Regions from separate parts of the Massilia scottii genome, predicted to be linked through region 1. Evidence: riboswitches for the same ligand, from Rfam matches in the RefSeq annotation. Region 1 holds a riboswitch; each other region holds the start of a gene.
The links. A riboswitch is a leader RNA that binds a small molecule or an ion and turns the genes downstream of it on or off. The one in region 1 is predicted to bind cobalamin.

Region 1 (2,261 bases):
ATTGTTCCCCAGCGTGAAAATCGCCGTGAACTTCGGACTGGTGATGCCGGCATTCACCTTGCCCGAGTTGGCGCCCGTGTCGCTGTGGACATCGAACCCGTAGCGGTCGGCGCGCAGCCCGGCGACAGTGCGCAGCCATGGCGCCCAGACGGTGCTATTGGACAGGTACAGCGCGCCGCTGCGCTGCTTGACCCTGTCCTCGCGCACGCTCAAGCGGCGCTGGCGCGCCTGGCTCAAATACAGGCCGACCGGGGCCAGCCTGTCCTGGCGCAGCTGAACGCCGAACGCTGTCTCGGAAGCGAAGGGGCCCAGGGCGTGGCGCCATGCGCGCTGCGCGTCCAGGCCGAGAATCTGCCGGCTTTCCGCCTGGTGGAACTGGTCGCCGTGCTCCGGATCGTCCAGTGCATAGGTAAAGTCGCTGAACAGGTCGAGCCGCGATGCGATGATGTAGGCATTGGCCCTGGCGCTGCCCGTGCCGTACTGGCGGCGCCACTCGCCCGACAGGCTGTAACGCGAGGTGTCGCCGCCATCCGTGGGAGCGAGCGTGCCATAGCGGCCGATCAGCCCGGCGTCGAGCGCGCGTTGCGGCACCTGATCGGTCGACGTCCACGACGAATGCATGCCCATCGCCGTCACCCGCACATCGTCGTCGCCGCGCCGCCAGCTGTACGACAGCACGCCGTTGACACGCTTGTAGTCTTCCGGCGTCTCCCAGGGACCATCCTGGCCCGCGCGTTCGAGGGCGTACAGCAGCGTACCGGCGGCGAGCGGGGTGGCGTTGGCGAGCAGCGCGCGGCTGAAGCGGTTCTGGCCGGCCTCCAGGCTCAGCAAGCCTTGCTCCATGTGCCGCACGTAGTCGAAAGCGGCTGCGCCGGCGACGGAAAAATCGCCTTCCTCCGCGTAATAGGTGCCTTTTTTATACGCGATGGTGCTGACCAGCTCCGGAATCAGGAAATTCAGGTCCGAATAGCCCTGGCCGTGCGCATTGGTCGGCAAGTTGACCGGCATGCCCATGACCGTGGTGCGGAAATCGGTGCCGTGATCGAGATTGAATCCGCGCGCGAAATATTGATTGGCTTTGCCGTCGCCGGCGTGCTGGGTCACGATCAGGCCTGGCACCGCTTCAAGCAGCTCGCCTGTGCGCAGCAAGGGACGGTTTTCGAGCTGCCTGGCGGTCACGGTGCCCTGGTTGGCCGAATCGGCGACGCCGAGCGGTATCAGGCTGGCGGACACGCGCACTTGCTGGACGGGGGATGGGGTATCGCCGTCGACGGTGGCGTTGGCAAAGGCGGGCATGGCCAGCAGCAGCATTGGCGACAGCAGGCGCAGCCCGCGTTGCGACGGGGCAGGGGTGGTATTTTTCACGGGTACTCTCGGTTAAGACCGGACAGGCCGGTCCGCTTGTTTTGTACGGCGCACATCCCCGTGCACCGAGAAAAAAGAAGCTGCGGCCGACAGAGGCGCGAGAGTCGATGGAGATGAGGGAGCGGCGGCGTTAAGCGCGGTCCCAGGCGATCCACAAACACGACAATTCCCGGCCGCTTGCTTCCATGCGTCCTGGCCGGTATCCGGGCTGACAGGTCAGATTGCCTCGCCTTCCCATGCCGGCGGCACAGTGGACCAAAGAGACAACCGGCCGCACGTCGTTGCACGACATGCGGCGCCTGTTTTACCGTTGCGGGGACAGCACACGTTTGCCGCTGGCATGCCAGCGCGTGTTTCCCGTTTAACTGCGGCCTTCAGAACAAGGCCGCGAGCACCAAAACGTGGCAATCATAACGGCTGCTGATGTATTTGGCAACGTTTCAATATGCAGTGACAGGCCGGGCCCGAGGAAGCGCTACGCTTGCCGGCCGGCGCCGGACAGCCTGGCGCGCCTCATTGCCGCATCATGGGCAATGAAGTGCGCAAACTGGCGCTTACCAGTTGTATTTCAAGGTCGCCCGTGCCGAGCGCGAGAGGCCCAGATAGCAGCTGTGGGCGGCGAAGCAGGAGGCGACATACTCCTTGTCCGCCACATTGTTCACGTGCAGTTCGGCCATCCAGTCGTTCATGCCCAGCCGGCCCAGGTCGTAGCGCAGCGCCAGGTCGAACAGGGTGCGGGCGGGCGCCGCGAAGCTGTTGATCGTGTCGCCCTGCGTCTTGCCGGTGTAGCGCGCGCCCAGGCCCAGGCCCAGGCCGGCCAGCGCGCCTGCGCGCACGGTGTAGTTGGCCCACACGGAAGCGCTGTGCGCGGGAATCTGCGCGCGCCGCTTGCCCAG
Region 2 (2,261 bases), on a different contig from region 1:
GGCGGTCCAGGCGAAATCGTGGACGTCGCCCTGCACGTAGTGGTGCGTCAGCATGCCGCCCTGTTCCACCGGTGGCCCCTGCAGTTCGCCGGTGGCGCCCACGGTGTAGCCCTTGGGCGCGGTGAGCTTGACATCGAAGCGGCCGAAGTCGGCGTAGAACTCGGTCTCGTGGTGATATTCGTGCACGTTCCAGCGCGCCCTGGCGGCGCCGCGTTCGCCAGGCAGTTCCAGCACCCCGATCTTGGGGAACCACTGGCCCACCAGGTGAAAGCTGCCGACATGGCCGGTACTGGCCACCACGCGCGGCAATTGGGTCAGGAAGGTGATATCGAAGCTGGTGGAAGCGCCTGGCGCCACCGGCGCCGGCAGGTCGAAGCGCACCACCGTCTCGTCGGTGGCGGGGCCGTTGTCGGGGTGGACGAACGACCAGTCGACCCTGGCACCGCCCTGGGTCACGCTGCGCAGGGTGATATGGCCCCATTCGCCGGGGGCGATGGTGGCGTTGTAGCCGGATTCGCGCTGCTCGGTGAAGAAGGTGCTGCCGGCGCTTTTGAAGGCGTTCATGTACAGGTGCAGGTAGACGCTGCGCACGGTCTCCTTGCTGCGGTTGCGCCAGGTGAGTTTCTGCTTGCCGTCGACCGTGTGCGCTACCGGGTCGAGCGTCGCTTCGATCCGGTAGTCGACCACGCGGTCCGACAGGGTCGCTTCGCTGCCGCTGCGCGGCCCGCCCCACGCGTCCGGGGAGCTCGGCACGCTCACCGCGCTGGCCGAGGGCATGGCGAAGCCGATGCCGACGTCGGTCACCGGTTCCGGAATCGGCGTGATGGTGATGTCGGCCTGCGCCATCAGCTCGGCCCCCGCGACGGCGGCTGCCGCCAGCAGGAGCGCCCTCTGGGCCATGGTTCGGGTACGCGCTTGCATGCATTCTCCTGCGCCGCCGGGCGCTTCGATTGGTAACAGGTCTGGCTGGTGGGCAGCCGGCCGCACAGCATGCCACAACGCCCGCCGGGCCGCGGTCCGGATGGCGACTCCGATTATAATGGCGCAGTTTTGGTGCCCGCCCGCGTCTTCACGCCGGCAGTTAAACGGGAAACACGCAGTGTGCTGCCCCCGCAACGGTACTGCAAGCCGTCGTTACTGACGTCGTGCGAGCCCGGATACCGGCCAAAACAGGTGGACATGATGCCGCGCAGCGCGCCTCTGTCCGTGCAATCCGGCTTGCGGGGACGCAGGCCCGGACTCTATTTTCTGAAGACGACATCATGATTTCTGCAGTATCGCCGCGCCGTGCGCTCTCCGCCAGGCCGCTCGCGCTGGTTTCCGCCCTGTCCCTGTGTTTCATGTCCAGCGCCGCGCTGGCCGCCGATGGCCAGGCCCAGGCCCAGGCCCAGACCCTGCCCGCCGTGACCGTGACCGGCGCCCGCTTTGCCAGCGACCCGGCGCTGGCCCCGATCGGCGCGACCGTCATCAGCGCCGACGACATCCGCCGCGCCGGCGCGGCCGACGTCAACCAGGCCATCCGCCAGATCGGCGGCGTGTACGGCCGCCAGAGCCTGGACGGCTCGCCCGATTTCAGCCTCGACCTGCGCGGCTTCGGCACCAACAGCAGCCAGAACATGGTGGTCACCCTGGACGGCGTGCGCATGTCCGAAAGTGAATTGAGCAATGCGACCCTGTCGTCGATCCCGATCGAGACCGTCGAGCGCATCGAAATCATCCGCGGCGGCGCCAGCGTGCTGTATGGCGAAGGCGCCACCGGCGGCGTGATCCACATCGTCACGCGCCGTCCCGAGGCCAATGGCGGGCGCGGCATGCTGCGCGCCGAAACCGGTCAGTTCAACCTGCGCGACCTGCGCGCCGCCGTGGCCCGGTCATGGAACGGGTTCGCGCTCGACGCCTCGGTCGGCAGCCAGCGCACCGACAATTACCGCGACCATAACAGCTTCGAGCTCGATACCTTCAGCGGCGGCGCCCAGTGGGCATACCAGGGTGGCCGCACCGGCCTGCGCTACGACCGTGCGCGCCAGGAATCGGAATTGCCGGGCGCCCTGAGCATGCAACAGTTCCGCGACAACCCGCGCCAGGCCAGCACGCCAGACGATGTGGGCTCGCTCGATTCGGACCGCCTGACCGCGTTCGTGGAGCAGCGCGTCGGCAGCGTCGACCTGGCCGCCGAACTGTCGCGCCGCGAGCGCACGGTCCGTTCCACCTATTTCTACACCTTCGAGGGCGTGCGCGCAGCCTCGAAGTCGACCTACGAC
Region 3 (2,261 bases), on a different contig from region 1:
CGCGCATCGGCACCTACGGCGCGGTCGGCATGGGGCTGACGGTGGCGCTCAAGTGCGCGCTGCTGTCGTTTCTGTCCGTGCCCGCCGCTATCGCCGCGCTGTTCATCGCCCATCCTTTGTCGCGCCTGGCCGCGGTGAGCCTGATCTGGGAAATGGAATATGCGCGCGCCGATGGCAAGGCCAAGCCGATGGCCCAGCATATGAGCAACCGGGAATTCGGCATCGCCTGCGCCTGCGCCGGCGTGCCTGCACTGGCGCTGGCCACGGCCGGCATGCTGCCCTGGCTTGCGCTGCTCGCTAGCGTGACCGGGGCCGCGCTGGCGGCGTGGTGGCTGGGCGCCAAGTGCCTGCGCCGCATCGGCGGCTATACCGGCGACTGCCTGGGCGCCGTGCAGCAGGTGGCCGAAGTGGTCATCTACCTGGCGCTGCTGGCGTTTTTCCATCACGGCCTGTGGGGCTGAGAATGCGCCTGTACCTGGTACGCCACCTGGCGCCGCAGGTAGCATCCGGCGTGTGCTACGGGCGCACCGACCTGGCTGTCGATCCTGATTCGCAGGCGCTGGCCCTGCCCGCCCTGCGCGCCACCCTGCCCGCCGGCGCGCCGGTGTTTTCCAGCCCGCTGCGGCGCTGTGCCATACTGGCTGCGGCAATCGGCGGCGCGGCGGTGCGGTATGACGCGCGCCTGGCCGAACTCGATTTCGGCGACTGGGAAATGCGCCGCTGGGACGACATCGACCGTGCCGGCATCGATGCCTGGGCCGCCGACATGGCCTGCTACCGCCCCGGCGGCGGCGAAAGCGTGGTCGATATGGCGCGGCGCGTGTCCGCGTTTTATGCCGACTGCATGCGCGCGCAAGCGCCCTGCGCCATCGTCATCTGCCACGCCGGCACCATCCGCCTGCTGTCGGCGCGCGCACGCGGCCTGGGTCCCGAGGCCATGGCGCTGGAAGCGGCGCAGCATCCCCACGCCATCGCCTACGGCGGGACCGTCATCATCGACTGTGTATAATTATCGGGTTTTGGTGCCCGCGCCCATGTCCATGAGCGCAGTTAAACTGGGAAACACGAAGCCTGCAACAGGCCAACGTGTGCTGCCCCCGCAACGGTAAGCAAATGTCGCTGACATGGCGACGAGCCGCCTCGAACGACCACTGTGCATTTGGCATGGGAAGGTGAGACGGCCGCATTTGCCAGCCCGGATACCGGCCAGGACAGGTGGGAACGTGCAGGATTTGCGCGTTCCTTTTCAATCTGGCCAACGGGGACGTCGGCCGGTTGCTCGCAATCGCACTCACTGAAGATTTGTCATGACCTTTCCTGTTGTACGCCACGCGGCCCTGACGTCGCTCGCGCTAGCTTTTACCTCCCCTTATGCCCTGGCCGACAGCGCCGCCGATACGGCCGTTGCCGCCGTCATCATCACCGCCACGCGCGCGCCGCAGCCATCCAGCGACGTGCTGAGCGACCATGTGCTGATCAGCGCCACTGACATCGCCCGCTCGGGCGCAAGCAGCGTGGTCGAACTGCTGCAAAAGCAGCGCGGCATCGAGATCACGCGTAACGGCGGTCCGGGCACCGCATCGCAAGTGTTCATCCGCGGCGGCGACGCCAAGCAGACCGTGGTGCTGGTCGACGGCGTGCGCATTGGCTCGTCCACGATCGGCATCGCCAACTGGGCCACGCTGCCGCTGGCGAACGTCGACCGCATCGAAATCGTCTACGGCCCGCTGGCCACCATGTATGGCGCCGACGCCATCGGCGGCGTGGTGCAGATTTTCACCCGGCGCGGCGCCGGAGCGCCAAACGTCACGGCCGCCGTTGAAGCGGGCAGCGACAAGGCGCGCTCGATGGCGTTCGGCGTGGCCGGCGCCAGCGAAGGCGAGAACAGCATCAGCTACGCCTTCGGTGTGTCGAAGGACAAGGATGACGGCTTCTCGGCCACCAAACCGGGCAACTTCTCCTACAATCAGGACAACGACGGCTATGCGCGCGACAGCGCCACCGGCCAGCTGGGCATCGTGCTGGCCAAGGGCCACGAAGCGGGCCTGCTGTACCTGCACAGCCATCTCAAGTCGCAGTACGATGCGGGCGCAGGTCCCTTCGACGTGCGCAGCGTGCAGAACATGGACAACATCGCCGTGTACTCGAAACACGAGATCACGCGCAACTGGAAAGTCAGCCTGCAGGCATCCGAGGCCGACGACAAATCGGTCAACTTCACCAGTGCGACGAGCAGCAACCGTATCGACACGCGCCTGCAC

Region 2: linked by a shared signal. The riboswitch ahead of RBA41_RS18555 (TonB-dependent receptor) and the one ahead of RBA41_RS03515 (TonB-dependent receptor) in region 1 are both predicted to bind cobalamin.
Region 3: linked by a shared signal. The riboswitch ahead of RBA41_RS32300 (TonB-dependent receptor plug domain-containing protein) and the one ahead of RBA41_RS03515 (TonB-dependent receptor) in region 1 are both predicted to bind cobalamin.

Annotation. Positions count from the first base shown of each region.
Region 1 is NZ_JAVCWM010000002.1:270,611-272,871, forward strand. Features, by position in the region: gene RBA41_RS03515 (TonB-dependent receptor) at 1-1,365, opposite strand, end outside; cobalamin riboswitch at 1,543-1,779, opposite strand; gene RBA41_RS03520 (TonB-dependent siderophore receptor) at 1,920-2,261, opposite strand, start outside.
Region 2 is NZ_JAVCWM010000012.1:211,527-213,787, reverse strand. Features, by position in the region: gene RBA41_RS18560 (M1 family metallopeptidase) at 1-921, opposite strand, end outside; cobalamin riboswitch at 1,035-1,183, shown strand; gene RBA41_RS18555 (TonB-dependent receptor) at 1,263-2,261, shown strand, end outside.
Region 3 is NZ_JAVCWM010000044.1:18,174-20,434, reverse strand. Features, by position in the region: gene RBA41_RS32310 (adenosylcobinamide-GDP ribazoletransferase) at 1-461, shown strand, start outside; gene RBA41_RS32305 (histidine phosphatase family protein) at 464-1,009, shown strand; cobalamin riboswitch at 1,004-1,225, shown strand; gene RBA41_RS32300 (TonB-dependent receptor plug domain-containing protein) at 1,308-2,261, shown strand, end outside.